Regions from separate parts of the Corynebacterium aquatimens genome, predicted to be linked through region 2. Evidence: predicted binding sites of a transcription regulator. Region 2 holds the regulator's gene; each other region holds the start of a gene.
What was found. Region 2 encodes LexA, which represses DNA repair genes until DNA is damaged. Its sites were predicted from a motif close to CGAACANNTGTTCG; they were not measured.
Positions count from the first base shown of each region.

Region 1 (3,837 bases), 230 kb from region 2:
CTTCGCGCGCTTGTGGTGTCAGATCAGCGTCGTCCAAGTACGCCAAGCCACTACGCGTTAGGTCAGCGATCGTCGCTTCCACCACGTCGACTGCCCCCGATGACTCGATGAGCGCGGAGACACGTGCGAGATCGTCTGGGTTCTCTGACGCGCCCACGATGCTTCGGACGTAGGATGCGGCCTCTGGGTCTGAGACGTCCAGCGCTGCGAGCGCGTGGGCCAAAAGTGCGGTGCGCTTGCCCTCCCTGATGTCATCTCCAACGGGCTTGCCCGTTTCGTGTTCCTTGCCAAACACTCCCAGTACGTCGTCGCGGAGTTGGAACGCAATCCCAATGTCATGACCGTAACCGCGGAGCGCGTTGATCGTCTCTGCTGGTGCGCCAGCGATCGCCGCGCCCAAGTGTAGGGGGCGTTCGATGGTGTAGGCCGCAGTTTTGAACCGGCTGACTGTAGTGGCACTAGCTAGGCTTTCATCCCCCGACGCTTCCAGGGAAATATCGAGGATCTGGCCGCCGATGACTTCCGTGCGCATGGCCATCCATGGTGTCCGGGCTCGCTCACGGGCATCGGCTGAAAGGCCGGAAGTGACCAACATATCGTCGGCCCAGGCAAGTGCTAGATCGCCCACGAGGATCGCGATGTGCTCACCGAAGTTGTCGGATTCACCGCGCCAACCCTTCCGTGCATGATCGTGCGCCACTGCGCGGTGGACAGTTGGATTGCCCCGGCGGGTATCGGACGCATCAATAATGTCATCGTGGATAAGCGCGCAGGCCTGAATCAGTTCTAAGGAACTGACAGCCGCAAGAACTGCCGCTGGGTCCTCTTCGGGGGCGTGGGCGCCGCGCGAGCCAACAAATCCTGTCCAGGCGAACACCGGTCGAAGGCGTTTGCCGCCTTGGTGGACAAAGTTGCGCAGATGCTCCACGGCTTCAAGCACGGGTGGTCCAAGCGGTTCTACGTCGGCGACGCGACGGTCGAAATAACGAGCCAGCGCGTCTTCCACTGCGCGTGGTAGGGAACTTAAGGGGAGGCTGGCTGGAGTCACGGCGTTCACTTTATCCCAACGGTAGGCTGCGACCGAGGATCGCGAACGGCCTGTGGTCACCTGCGTACATGAAATTGCGCAAGACGTCTTGGAATCCCAGGGAACGGTACAGACCGAACGCGGAGTTCTGTTCACCCGCTACTTCCGGCGTGGACAACAAAGCGTGACGGGCCGGCACGCCGTCGAGAAGGGTAGTGAGAAGAGTCCGTCCGATTCCTTTACCTTGCGCTTCCGGAAGAACATGAATTTCGGCAACCTCGAAATAGCTTCTGACGAACTCTGGAAAGTCACCCCGTACCGGTCCGCGCGGACCATCAGGCGCGCTCACGCTCGGGTACCACTTGCTTTCCAATAGCCCCCGACGCAGCTGCTGATCCCACCAGAGATCGGGGTTTCCTAAAAAGCCGTAGGCGACCCCCACCACGAATTCTTCGCCCGCTGGCTGAGGATCCGCCACGGATTCGTCCCGGGTTTCACACGCAATGTAGGCAACAAACCCCCGGTTGAACACGTCATTGCGCCATGACCGCATCCGCTGATCCTTCATAGACGGCGGATACCCCATTGCCCGGAGATGAATATCCACGAGATGCGGGCTCGCGCGCGCGAACTCAAACCCGCTCAGTCTCCGAATACGAATGGTCACAATCCCATGCAATCACGCCGGCGGGGCCCGGGGGATGAAATTGGGCAACAACTTTCAAACTGATTAGAACAGACGTTCGATTTTGGGGCCTAATCCATCGCACAGTGTCCGGGCAGGGCGTTACGGTTGGCTCAAACATCGAACACAACACCACAAAATTAGAACACAACAGCACATATCTAGAGCACGAAGCAAAGGTGAACGACATGGGAAACGTAGTATCTGCCACAACGCGAGCGGCCTACGGAAAATCGGATAATGCGGGAAAGCGCTCCCAGCGGGAGTCTTTCTTAACCGCCGCCGCAGACCTGCTCGATTCTGCCCACATTCACCTGGGCAAAGAGGCGTATGACCTTGCATTGGAGTATGGATACCAGGCTGCGTTGCGCACAGCGGGGGCGGAAATCTCTAGCTCTCCTGCGCTAGCGAAGCGGAAGCGTCTGCCCTCGAGTGCGTGGGAAAAGCTCTCGCTTACTGGGGTTCGGGGCAAATACTGGGCCTCGGAGCTTGGAAAGTTTTCCCGGGTCCGCGGACGAGTGGCCTCCGGGATTGAACTTCACCCCGAACCAATCACGGTTGCACGTCTCGTTGCGTTGGCGGATGAGTTTTACACGGAGGTGTCCCTTGGCGCCACCGAAACCGGCCTTGCTGCGTAGTGCTTTACCGCTACCCGTTAAAGGGGGTGGGGAACTTAAGGCACGAGGGAACAATCTGGAGAAGCCAAACGTTATATGCTCATAGCTAGAGACGTGCCAACAACTCTGGGAGGAAACGTGTCTCTTTCAGAGCAAGAACAGCAGCTGCTCCGTGAAATTGAGGAGTCGTTGCTCGCTGACGACCCGAAATTCGGCTCAACCGTGTCCTCGACCCGGGTTGACCAATCTCCGTCGACTGGGCATCTGAGCATGCGTTCTGCCGCCATCATGATGCTGGGTCTGCTGCTTCTCATTGGTGGAGTGGCGCTGGCCGCACAAAGCACGTGGTTTGTCATCCTCAGCATCGTCGGCTTCATACTGATGTTTGCGGGCGGGGTCTGGGCCCTCAAGGCGCCGGCCAAAGATGTCGAATATCGCGTGACGTCGTCGCCGACATCCACCGCAACGCAGTCGAAGCGCGGCTCTCGCATGGAGGAGAACTTCCGTCGCCGCTTTGAGCAGCCGTAGCTCACCCCCAAAAAACACACGCCACCGAGACATCTCGGTGGCGTTTTTCGTGCCTTCCCCATTTCTCCCACTTTCACCCACAGTGGTTAATAACTAGCCCTTTGTTGAAGGGGCCTCGCGCGTTCCCTGCGTAAACGCGAACGTGAAACTGGTACCTATGTTGCTTATGTGATAATTGTGATTCAGGGCTCGAGATTGACGGGAGGCTGCGCCACTCATTCTTGCTGCTTTAACCAGCTAATTTAAAAATTTTTAGCGGAAACTTTGTTTCGGATGTGGTGTTTGTGGGGGAAAGTGGGGTAAAGTGGGGCCAGGTGAAGAAACGTGGGCTCCGTGTGGGGTGCACGGATCGGATCTCATAAAAGTTCACAGCCGGATGTCATTGAGTTCAGGAAGGTAGGGCGCCGGATGTTTCTGGGCACCTATACCCCCAAGCTGGATGACAAAGGGCGCCTGACACTGCCCGCGAAGTTCCGTGAGGGACTGGCGGACGGATTGATGGTGACCAAGGGGCAAGACCACTCTTTGGCGGTCTATCCCCGTGAGGAATTCGCGGCACGCGCACGTAAAGCTGCAGCGGTTTCTCGCACGAACCCGAAGGCACGCGCGTTCATTCGTAACTTGGCAGCAAGTGCGGATGAGCAAGTGCTCGATGGTTCTGGTCGCATCACCTTGTCGCCGGCGCACCGCGATTACGCGAACCTGTCCAAGGAATGCGTGGTCATCGGATCCGTGGATTTCTTGGAAATCTGGGACGCCAAGTCCTGGGCGCAATACCAAGAAAATACAGAGGCTGCGTTTTCCGCAGCGGATGAAGACGACATTCTTTCCGGTCTGCTGTAAACGGAAAACCCGTCACGCAGGCAGCAGGAGAGTGTGTAGGAACTCTGCTCGGGGCGTGAGTTGTTCTGGTGTACTTCCCCGATACCAGAATGACCGCCTCGGGCAGGGCTCTATACGCTCCCCGCTTTTAGCGCTAA
Region 1 covers NZ_CP046980.1:832,320-836,156, forward strand. The annotation lists gene CAQUA_RS03810 (polyprenyl synthetase family protein) at 1-1,048, opposite strand, end outside; gene CAQUA_RS03815 (GNAT family N-acetyltransferase) at 1,059-1,694, opposite strand; gene CAQUA_RS03820 (SAV_6107 family HEPN domain-containing protein) at 1,901-2,350, shown strand; gene CAQUA_RS03825 (DUF3040 domain-containing protein) at 2,468-2,857, shown strand; gene mraZ (division/cell wall cluster transcriptional repressor MraZ) at 3,266-3,700, shown strand.
Region 1: the regulator LexA is predicted to act here: its motif matches at 1,760-1,773, upstream of CAQUA_RS03820 (SAV_6107 family HEPN domain-containing protein).

Region 2 (3,837 bases):
CGTCCACGAAGAGGGCACCGTCCGCAGCGAGTCCTACGAGGCCGAGGGCACGCTTATCGACGTCCGCCTGCCCCGCATCGTCGCCGACCAGTACGCCGAGTTCGCGATCAGCCCGGAACCTTCTGCCGGGGAGGACTCAGGAGAACAAAGCTGGGTCGGCCAGGACGACCTCGATGCCGGATGATTCCAGATCGGCTACGAAGGAGTCCGGCGCCTTCGTATCCGTGATCACGGCGTCGAGTGATGCCAAGGGCGCGAAGCTCACGGCGTAGTTGTTGCCAAGTTTCGTGGAGTCGCACAGCGCGACTACGCGCGAGGCGTTGGTGACCATGGAGGATTTCACTGCGGCCTCCTGGGGGTCGGCGGTGGACAGGCCGCTGGGGATTGAGAGCGCATTCGTGCCGATGAACGCCACGTCCGCGCTGAGCAGCGCCAGGGTGCGCAACGCGGTGTCACCGACGATGGCGTGGGTGAGGGCGCGCACGGTTCCGCCAAGCAACTGCACGCTGACCTGGTCGCTGGACAGCTGCAGCGCGATCGGCCACGAGTTGGTCACGTAGGAATGCCGACGGGCAATCTCATCGCCAGCAAAAAGCTCGGCCAGCATCTGGATCGTCGTGCCGGAGTCGAGGAACACGGTGCCGGGCTCTTCCGGAAGATACGCCAGCGCCTCGCGCGCGATGGCCTTCTTCGCAGCCGCGGACGTCCGGTAGCGGGCCTCCATGGTGAGCTCGGCGGTCAGGAACGAGGAACTCGGAACCGCGCCGCCGTGGACGCGTTGCACCATCCCTTCGTTGTCAAGCGCGGCGAGATCCCTGCGAATAGTCTCCGCGGTGACGCCGAATTCCTCCGCGAGGCGCGTGACGTTAACGCGGCCTTCAACAGCGGTCAGCGACGCGATCTGGCGGCGGCGTTCTTCGGTGTGCATTCATGAAACCTTCGGATAGACCGCGTGGGCTGCGACCGGGACATCGAGTTGCCGCAAAAGTTACAGCTTGCGCAGGACGGATACTACGCGTCCCATAATCTCAGCTTCGTCGGCCTTGATGGGGGAGAATGCGTCATTGTGGGGGAGGAGCCATACCCCCGTTGAGTCCTTGTGGAACTCCTTGACCGTTGCCTCGCCCTCAATAAGCGCGGCAACGAAATCCCCTTCCTCCGCCGTCTGCTGGGAGCGCACCGCAACCCAGTCCCCGTCCAAAATGCCCGCGTCCTGCATGGACTGGCCGACAACCTGCAGCAAGAAGAGTTCGCCGTCACCCACGAGCTCTTCCGGCAGCGGGAAGTAATCATTGATGTTTTCTTCAGCGGTGATTGGGACCCCAGCCGCGATCTGACCAACAATGGGGATGTAGCGCGGGGCCGCGGCCTCTTCGGGTGCGGGCGTCTGCTTCTTTTGCGCAGATTTCTTCCGCAGCGGATCCGTCTCCGGCAGGTGGCGCAGATCCACGGCGCGCGGCTTGTTTGGGTCGCGGCGCAGGAACCCCTTCTTCTCTAATTCCTTGAGCTGATACGCAACCGACGATGTTGACTGCAAACCCGCCGCATCACCGATCTCACGGATGCTTGGCGGGTATCCGCGCAGGACAACCGCGTCCTGAATAACCTCCAGGATCCGGCGTTGCCTGTCGCTCAGGCCGTTAGGGTCTCTCTTCTGTCGTGCCATGGCGTTCCTCTCCGAGTGTTCCTCATTCAACTTTTCTACCTACCGTTCTACCACGGTATGGCAATTGTGTTCGATATTTTCCGCCCACGTGTGGACAAATGTTTCGCGTGTTGCTATAACTCGAACATAGCATCTAATTAGAACATTCGCGCGAACAAAGTGTTCGAGAGTGTCGGAGCGAAAATTACACTTGGTTGCAACAGTAGAAAGGAATCTCATTATGACCATCGCAGTACGCAATCCCCGCACCGCAAACGTACCTGCTGGTTCGATTCACCGCGCGCCGCAGCCGGCGGATGTGTGGGATATTCCTGAGCGAACGCAGCACCGCCGGGCCGATCATGTTCGAACTTTAGGCGAGTTTAATCGAAACCCTGAGCCCTACCGGGACATTGCCGAACCAACACGGGCGGGGATCGAAACGAAGATCGAAAAACAGCATGAAGCGCGCGCCGCAACGCTCATGGGCACAATGCTGGGCCTCGCGCTCATCGTGGGCGCAGCGTTTAGCGGCATGTTCTCCGCTGAAGAGCCAGCCCCAGCCGCGCCAGCGGCGCCCAACGTCGTCTCCGCCAGCGTGAGGTAGTCCGCGCCTCGCCCCCACATCGTGGGGGCATTTTTATGCTTATCGACGCCCACCGTCCCCACACCCGCGGGCGAGTACAATTTCGAGCGTGCATTGCCCTTTCTGCCATAACCAGAACTCCCGCGTCGCTGACTCGCGCCTGATTGACGCGGGCGCATCCATCCGCCGACGCAGAGAATGCACAGAATGCGGCGGCCGCTTTACGACGATTGAGAAGGCGATCTTGACCGTCGTCAAGCGAAACGGCGTGAGTGAGCCCTTCGACCGTGACAAGCTGATCGTTGGCGTGCGCCGCGCGTGCCAAGGCCGCGACGTGTCGGATGACGCGCTGAAGCGGCTGGCGCAAGAGGTCGAAGAAACCGTGCGCAGCCACGGCAGCTCCCAGGTCGATTCCAACGACATCGGCCTGGCGATCCTCGAACCTCTGCGCGTCCTCGACGAGGTCGCGTACCTGCGCTTCGCCTCCGTGTATAAGTCCTTCGAAAGCGCCGACGACTTCGAGTCCGAAATCCGACTGATGCGCCGCCGCGACCGCGACCTCTGACCCGCGCGCCGCGTTCGCACGCGCTGCGCACGCGCCGCTAGCTGAGCTTGTCCACCATCTTCTCGATCCGCCGCTGGCTCACGGGTTTCGCCGTCCCGAGCCGCTGCGCGAACACGCTTACGCGCAGCTCCTCGATGCGCCACAAGATGTCCTTCACCGCGCGCGATTTTTCGCGGCCCTTAGGCAGGCGGCGAAGCCTCACGTCGAGGTATTCCCGGGCCGCGTCGATGGTTGCCTGGCGCTCGGCGTCGCGGTCGGGGTCCAACGCCATGTCCTCGAGCCGCACCCTAATGGCCTGGACGTAGCGGGGGAGGTGCTGCAGGTGCTCCATCCCGTGGATTGTGATCGCGTGCTTGGGTAAAAGAAACGCCATCTGCCGGTTGATGTCGTCGATCGCGGGCCCGTGCCAGTTATCCAGCTCGGCCGCGAGGTTCGAGTACTCGACCAGCCCGGGCGCAATCGAAACGATGGTGCGCCGCACGGCCCCGCTGATGGTGGGTTTGATGGTTTTCACCAGCTCCTCGAACTCCGCGGGCCGTCGCACGGGCCCGCCCGCGGCGAATAGTGCGTCGCGGATCGCGGCCACGCGCGCGTCTTCCACGAGTCCCGCGGCGCCGCCGTGCGGGTAGTGTTCGACGGCCACGCGTTGCCGCAGCGGCAGTCCTTTGAGCATCTGCTGCGTCGACACGTCGATGCGACGCAGCAGCAGCGTCAGCGTCGCGGTCACCATCGAGGCGTCCGCAGCGGCCTTCGTCGGGAAGACTTTCACCCGCACGCCGCCAGCCGCCGCCTCCAGCGCGGGGTACGCGTCCACTTTGTTGCCCTCGATGGTTGTGGTCACGGTCTCAGGGACGTCGCCAAGCGTATCGACGGTCCACTCCCGCACCACATCCGTCTCCGAGCGCTTCCCAGCCTTTGCCACCGACGAATGAATCTGCCCCGCGCGCCTTGTCTTCAGCGCCTGAAGGTCCTTGTCATGATCGGTGATTTTTCCGCGCCGATCGACAGCCGCGAACGTCATCCGCAGATGACCCGGCACCG
Region 2 covers NZ_CP046980.1:1,057,434-1,061,270, forward strand. The annotation lists gene hflX (GTPase HflX) at 1-184, shown strand, start outside; gene CAQUA_RS04800 (DeoR/GlpR family DNA-binding transcription regulator) at 137-928, opposite strand; gene lexA (transcriptional repressor LexA) at 989-1,666, opposite strand; gene CAQUA_RS04810 (hypothetical protein) at 1,887-2,252, shown strand; gene nrdR (transcriptional regulator NrdR) at 2,341-2,796, shown strand; gene hrpA (ATP-dependent RNA helicase HrpA) at 2,834-3,837, opposite strand, start outside.

Region 3 (3,837 bases), 930 kb from region 2:
CGTCAAGAAAACCCGACCTTCGAAACGAGGAGTCACCATGAAGATCCGCAAGTCTATCGCCGCGGTCACCGCTTCCGCCCTCATCCTGACCGGCACCCCGGCTGTGACCACCGTCGCTCCGGTTGCTCAGGCACAGATCATCGCTCCGGAGCCGAGCTCTCGCCTGGTCATCCCGGCTGACGTGACCAACTTCTTCCACGGCTTGGCCCCCCAGATGCCTCGCGCCGACGTCGAGAACATCCTGAAAATCGGCGCCGCCTGGATCCTTGTCGATATCTTCCTTGCGGTCTTCGGTGGGGTGATTGCTGCGATCCTTAATCTCACTGGCGTCGCAATTGCCGGAAGCGCTGAAGCGAGCTCGGGAAAATAAAGAACTCCTAAGCCTTACTTTTTCTAACAACAAAAGCCGGCGTTCCCACCGGCTTTTTGCTTTCTTTAGGCAGCTTTCCTGGTGCTCCAAAGCTCTTTCAGGTCCGCGAGTGCCATATCCACGGCTTGACCGCTCGACAGCGCGGGGTACGAATCAACTCTGTATATGCCGAACTGCGGACGGCGGATGTTGTTGAAGGCAATTTGGATGTTCTCGGCAGTCATATTTGCCATGAATTCGTCTGTTTGACGCTGGATGTGTTTGCGCTGTGCGCGGTTGAGTTTTGGCGGCGCGAATGGGTTGTCGTCGATAAGCCATTCGGCGGAAAACTCACCCGTGGGCGCGCAGTAAGCGAACACCGCGATGGGCAAATGCTCGTCCTTTTTAATGTTGGTGCGAAAATCCAGCGTGAACGTTTCATACAGCCGGTGTTCGTGGTTCAGCGCGCGAGTGACGAAGGTGTCCATGAGGCGATCGAGCGCCGCTTCGAAGTTTGCCGCGCTGAGCGGACGATTGACGGTGAGTTCGATATCCCATGTGGGGCAGCACCGGCCCTCCTCATCGAATAGACCGGGTCCGTCCGATTTGAAGAACTCGTCGATAATCTCCTCGATGTCGCACGCGATGTAGTCGCTGTACCACTCCGGCGCTTCTATTGAGTAAGGATCAAGAAGCTTCGTCACGCGCTTTCCGTCACTCGGATCGAACGTGATGATCCCCACCGGGAAGCTCTCGCCCGTGTAGGTGCCAAACTCCGGGTTATCTTCGATGAATGTCTCGAAATCGACGTCCTCATCCGGATACAGGTCGTAGTACGCGGCCCAAACCTCGTCGTTGTCGTAGTAGTAGTCGTCTTCTGATGGCGTGTAGTGAATTGTGAAACTTGCGATTTGCATGTTTTTACCCCCTTCGATGCTTACGCCGCTTTCCTGCTTGCCCAGAGCTTCTTCAGGTCGTCGATGGCTATGTCGAGCGCTTGGCCGCTGGACATGGCCTGGAATTCGTCGATTTTAAAGATGCCGAATTGCGGGCGGCGGATGTTATTGAATGCGATCTGGATGTTGTCCGAGTCCATGTTGGCCATGAACTCCTCGGTCTGGCGTTGGATGTGCTTTCTTTGCGAGCGGTTGAGCCTAGCCGGTTCGAACGGGTTCTCGTCATTGAGCCAAGCTGCGGAAAACTCGCCCGTCGGCGCGCAGTATGAGAACACGGCGATTGGGAAGTGCTCGTCTTTCTTGATGTTGGTGCGGAAATCGAGGCTAAAGGTCTCGTACGTCTTGTACTCATGGCCCAACGCGCGCGTCACGTACGTTTGCATGAGCAGCGCCATCCCGGCCTCAAAGTCGGATACCCCTAACGGGCGGTTGAGCGTCAGCTCGATGTCGCTTCCCACCATGATCTGACCGAACTCGTTGACCAAGCTCGTGTTCGAATCCAGTAGAAACTCGTTGATCTCTTCCTCGATGTCTCTGGCGAGAGACTCGCAGTACCATTCAGGAGCCGCTGCTGAGTCAGGCTCAAGAAGCCTAGTGATCCGCTCCCCCGTCTCCAGCTCAAAGGCAATGATCCCCACTGGAAAGCTGTCGGCTGCGTCGTAGTGTTCGGTTGGTGTGTAGTGAATTGTGAAACTTCCGATGTACATGTGTATTACCCCCTTCGATGTTCAACGCTAAAGCGTCCGGCCACTCGGGGGCAAGGGAAAGTTGCACACTATAGTGTGCAACTTCGGGGGAACCTTCTACGGGTTTCGGGAGTCTAACTAAGTTGCGGCTTTCACTCGAGCCTTTGCTTATCGACGATCCTTCTGGCCGCGTTCGAGTCCCCCTGTGGACGGTTGTCCGGTTTTGAAAGTCCGCAGGGCGGACTCGCGGACCTGTTCTGAACTGGGGTTTTGCGGATTTATTCGAACATGTGATCTATTTTCGAACATTTCGGGCGCTTGGTGTCGCGGGCGTTTTTACTATGGAACACACAAACGAATAATCGCTTACCTAGTTGCGTATAACGCAAGCAGATAGGGGGAATAATGAATCCGCTCGAACTAATAAGCTACGAATTTTCGATGATCAATTCATGCAAGGCACGGTTGCTCCGGTTGCTCGGAGAGTTGGACGAAGAACGGTTGGCCGACTTGTACGGCACGTCAAGCCTGTCCACGCTGCTCATCCGCCATGTCGGCGTTTCTAGGTCGACCGCGTTTGAGTACACGAGTGTGGCTCGCAGGCTCAGGCAGTTTCCGGGGCTCCTCGATGCGCTGGAAGATGGTGAGATCCACTATTCCACCCTGCGCTTCCTGCTGAAATACATTACGCCTGCTAACCAAGGGGATCTGTTAGCGCTGGCGAAGAAGCTATCGCATGAGGATCTGCGTAAAGCACTGGCTGGGTACGACACCAACGATGACGGTACGCAGCCAGAACACTTCCTACGCATCCGGGACGAGGACAACGGTGACGTGACGATTACTGCGCGATTGAACGCAACGGACGGAGCGATGTTCAAGGCTGCGCTCAAAACGGGTGAGGCGGCGTATTTCGGTACGCCCGAGACAGCCTCTCAAGATGACGGTGAAAACGCCGAAAACTCCCGCCCACAGCGGGTATCGGGATTCGGTATGCCCGTTGGCAGATCCCTGCTAGCTGCGTTAATGGGCATAGTTCATATAGCACGCGACTGCGTGAACCCCCCTTTGCGTACGCCCGGGGCACAGGTGAATCTAGTTGTAAACCTTGATGGGCACATTTACATGCCGTCGAACCCGAAGGCCCCCTCGAAATCGCTTACCCGGTTGATTGGCAGCGCGCTTGGCAGGCTCGAAGGAGTCAACGACAAGGGAGTGTCGCTCCATCTCGGACGCGGGCATCGCCTGGCGTCCCCCGGCCAGGTCAACGCCCTTTTGCGGTACTGGCATGAGCAATGCGCCATGCCTGGCTGCACCCACACGCGGTTCATCGAGATCCACCACATCACTTCATGGGCAGACGGCGGTGAAACGAACATTGATAACTTGCTGCCGCTGTGCAGTGCGTGCCATTCGATGGTCACCGACGGATGTATTTCGATAGAGAAGCAGGGGCAGGACACCTGCTTCTTCTTCCCAGATGGCTCCGCGTTCGTCTCACGCGAGCACGGGCATGTCCACCGCGATGACTCGCGCCGGCCGACCCCAGCATTGATCGATGCAGACAGCTTCGATGATTCCATCTTCGAAGGACTACCGGTATGAGGCGCTTAGGCGAACGCGTTGGTGCCGACCAGATGAACACACGCGGCAGAGATTGCATCTTGGCCGGACAAGGCGTCGTACTGCCCAACTGGGTGGACGCAGAATTGCGGGCGGCTAACTTTGTCGAACGCCCTGTGCGGATTAGGGCCGCGAAGGTGTTTGGCCAAGCGCTTGCGTTCACGTTTCACCATCCGCCGTTCCTCACGAGTGAGCGGGGGATCATGGAGTGGATAGTTATCGC
Region 3 covers NZ_CP046980.1:125,932-129,768, reverse strand. The annotation lists gene CAQUA_RS00515 (hypothetical protein) at 38-370, shown strand; gene CAQUA_RS00510 (hypothetical protein) at 436-1,266, opposite strand; gene CAQUA_RS00505 (hypothetical protein) at 1,287-2,012, opposite strand; gene CAQUA_RS00500 (HNH endonuclease signature motif containing protein) at 2,433-3,596, shown strand; gene CAQUA_RS00495 (hypothetical protein) at 3,602-3,837, opposite strand, start outside.
Region 3: the regulator LexA is predicted to act here: its motif matches at 2,275-2,288, upstream of CAQUA_RS00500 (HNH endonuclease signature motif containing protein).

Region 4 (3,837 bases), 630 kb from region 2:
CGTCAGGCGGGGGGCTCGGCGGGTGCGGGACGTCGCAACCAGCGCGCCAACAATCGCTCACGAAGGTCCGTTCGGCCGTGGCGGGATCCTGGTCGAAGAGCTGTCGCATCGCCCCGTAGTGGTAATTATCGTGATTGTGCACTCGAGCACCGCTCGGGAACCGCCACACGTGGCCTGCCCCCTCGGGGACCACGCGGCCGATTTTTATCAGGTGAGGGGCTTGTTTGTGGGGGTCGTCGTCGTTAAGCCTGTTGTGATGGCGGCACAGCGGCACGAGGTTGGCCGCGTTGGTTTGTCCGCCGTGTTTCCATGCGGTGACGTGGTGCATCTCGCAGTTGTCGGCGGGGTGGCGGCATCCGGGGAAGGCGCAGACGGGGTACGCGGCGCTGACTAGGTCGCGCTGTTTGGCGTTCGCGGATCTGCTTGCGCGGTACAGGTTCACCGGCCCTTTCTTCGGGTGGAATAGCGCGAACTCCAATGCAGGTACGTGCGTAGAGAGATGGTGCGCGAGGAATTCGGCGCCGGTGATTGTCGTGCCGTCGCTAAGCTTGAGCACGATTTCGTCGCCGCGGCCGTCGAGGATCTCGCAGAGTTGCGGGAGTCCCACCATGATCAGCGGTCGCGGTTGTGCGTACGGCACGCCCACGGTAGGGAGGAGCTCGCCGTCGGCTATGGCAAGGTTGCCGCGGATTAGATCCTCGAAAGAATGAAGCATGTGCGTAGCGATCGGCGTGTTGGCGTCAAGTTCGCGCCGCAAGAAATGCTCGAGGTCCGCGAGGAGGCGTTCTTTCGCGTGCACGATCATCGTGCCCACGCCACCACGCGGGCGCGAAAACGACAGGCCCTCCCGCGGCGGCGTGGTGTCGCGCGGAATGATCTCGCGGGCCTTCGCGGCTAGAGCTTCGCATGAGCCCCGCACCCCAAGAAGCGTCAGCCGCAGCTCCCAGCGGGTGGCGGCATCGTCGACTTTCTTCAGGCGCTGCTCAATCATCATCAGTTTGTCCAGCGAGACGTCGTACGCTTTTGCTTTACGACGAGCCTTCTCCTGCCTTTCCCGAAACCTCCTGGGAGTCCGCCCGAAGTAGACAGAGTGGAGGGCCTCGAGGGCGCGTGCGTGCTCCGGTTTGATTGGTGCTTTCTTGGCGGCGTCACGGTCGAAGGTGGCCACGATGTCCATAGCGTGCGTAGTGATCGCGGCGAGGTAGCCGGCGAAATCGACCGCGGCCGGGCTGGCGGCGGTGGCAGTGTTCGTGCGTGGACCCATGATCCCCCCTTCGTGTGTTCTGAGTGCTGTTTGTACACGCACCGTAGAACAAAAATTCACACCCCGCGCAGAGGACCGATTCAGCCTGTGGAATTCGATGAGTTATCCACAGGGCGAGGGTGGGGAGGGGGTCGTCGATAAGCGTTCGCTACTGGCGAACAGCCGTGTGACATGCGCTAACGCTGAAGAAGGGGAGTTTTGGTCTGTGAGTGGGGATTGTCTGACGCGCGCCGGCGTTATGGTGGACAGAACTAATTTCACTTAGCTTGATTGCTTTAGCCTAAAAGGGGTTGCCACATGTTTGAGCGGTTTACGGATAGGGCGCGACGCGTCATCGTGCTCGCCCAGCAGGAAGCGCGCGATCTGAACCACAACTACATCGGGACGGAGCACATTCTGCTTGGCCTGATCCAAGAGGGGGAGGGCGTTGCGGCGAAGGCGCTGGAGTCGATGGGGATCAACCTCGACGACGTTCGCCGTGAGGTCGAGGAGATTATTGGCCGCGGCACCCAGCCGCACACGGGCCACGTGCCGTTCACGCCGCGCGCGAAGAAGGTGCTGGAGCTGTCCCTGCGCGAGGGCCTGCAGATGGGGCACAAGTACATTGGTACCGAGTTCCTGCTGCTCGGTCTGATCCGCGAGGGCGACGGCGTGGCGGCGCAGGTGCTGACCAAACTCGGCGCGGACCTGCCGCGCGTGCGCCAGCAAGTGATTCAGCTGCTCAGCGGCTACGAGGGCGGCGAGGGGCAGAACCCGGAGACCGCAGAAAATCAGCCGGGCCCGTCGATGGGTGTCGGCCCCGGCCCGACCATCGGTGGACCGCGCAGCAGCGGCGAGCGCTCCAACTCTTTGGTGCTTGACCAGTTCGGCCGCAACCTGACCGCGGCGGCGAAGGAAGGCAAGCTGGACCCTGTCGTTGGGCGCGACAAGGAAATTGAGCGCATCATGCAGGTGCTTTCCCGCCGCACGAAGAACAACCCGGTGCTCATCGGTGAGCCGGGTGTGGGTAAGACGGCGGTTGTTGAGGGACTGGCGCTGGACATCGCGAATGGCCGCGTCCCGGAAACCCTGCGCGACAAGCAGGTGTACTCCCTGGACCTGGGCTCGCTGGTGGCGGGTTCGCGTTACCGTGGTGACTTCGAAGAGCGCCTGAAGAAGGTGCTGAAAGAAATCAACCAGCGCGGTGACATCATCTTGTTCATCGATGAGATTCACACGCTGGTTGGCGCGGGCGCTGCGGAGGGCGCGATTGATGCGGCGAGCCTGCTGAAGCCGAAACTTGCGCGCGGTGAGCTGCAGACCATTGGTGCGACCACGCTGGATGAGTACCGCAAGCACATTGAGAAGGATGCTGCGCTTGAGCGCCGCTTCCAGCCGGTACAGGTCGACGAGCCGAGTGTCGACGACACGATTCAGATCCTGAAAGGACTGCGCGACCGCTACGAGGCACACCACCGCGTGTCCTACACCGACGACGCGTTGGCGGCTGCGGCGAACCTGTCGGACCGCTACATCAACGACCGCTTCCTGCCGGACAAGGCCGTCGATCTTCTCGACGAGGCGGGTGCCCGCATGCGCATCAAGCGCATGACCGCGCCAGCTGGGGTGCGTGAGGTTGATGATCGCATCGCGGAGGTCCGCAAGGAAAAAGAAGACGCAATTGACGCCCAGGACTTTGAGAAGGCGGCAGGCCTGCGCGACAAGGAGCGCAAGCTCACCGAGGAGCGCGCGGAAAAGGAAAAGAAGTGGCGCTCGGGCGAGCTCGAGGACATCGCCGAGGTGGGCGAGGAGCAGATCGCGGACGTTCTGGCTAACTGGACCGGTATCCCCGTGTTCAAGCTCACCGAGAGCGAATCCTCGCGTCTGCTCCACATGGAGGACGAGCTGCACAAGCGCATCATCGGCCAGGAAGAGGCGGTCAAGGCTGTTTCGCGTTCGATCCGCCGTACCCGTGCGGGCCTGAAAGACCCGAAGCGTCCGAGCGGTTCGTTCATCTTCGCTGGCCCGTCCGGTGTGGGTAAGACGGAGCTGTCCAAGGCACTGGCTGAGTTCCTGTTCGGCGACGAGGACTCCCTGGTCCAGGTGGACATGGGTGAGTTTCACGACCGCTTCACGGCGTCGCGCCTGTTCGGTGCCCCTCCGGGATACGTCGGCTACGAAGAGGGCGGCCAGCTTACGGAGAAGGTGCGCCGCAAGCCGTTTAGCGTCGTGCTTTTCGACGAGATTGAGAAGGCGCACAAGGAGATCTACAACACGCTTCTCCAGGTGCTCGAAGAGGGCCACGTTACCGACGGCCAGGGCCGCACCGTGGACTTCAAGAACACCGTTTTGATCTTCACCTCGAACCTGGGTACCTCGGACATCTCCAAGGCAGTAGGCCTGGGCTTCAGCGGCAACACCGCGACCGATTCCGAGGCGCAGTACGAGCGCATGAAGGACAAGGTCCACGACGAGCTGAAGAAGCACTTCCGCCCGGAGTTCCTCAACCGCATCGATGAGATCGTGGTGTTCAAGCAGCTCACGCAGGAAGAGATCGTCCAGATGGTCGAGCTCATGATCGCCCGCGTGGACAA
Region 4 covers NZ_CP046980.1:428,248-432,084, forward strand. The annotation lists gene CAQUA_RS01940 (HNH endonuclease signature motif containing protein) at 1-1,264, opposite strand, end outside; gene CAQUA_RS01945 (ATP-dependent Clp protease ATP-binding subunit) at 1,562-3,837, shown strand, end outside.
Region 4: the regulator LexA is predicted to act here: its motif matches at 1,420-1,433, upstream of CAQUA_RS01940 (HNH endonuclease signature motif containing protein).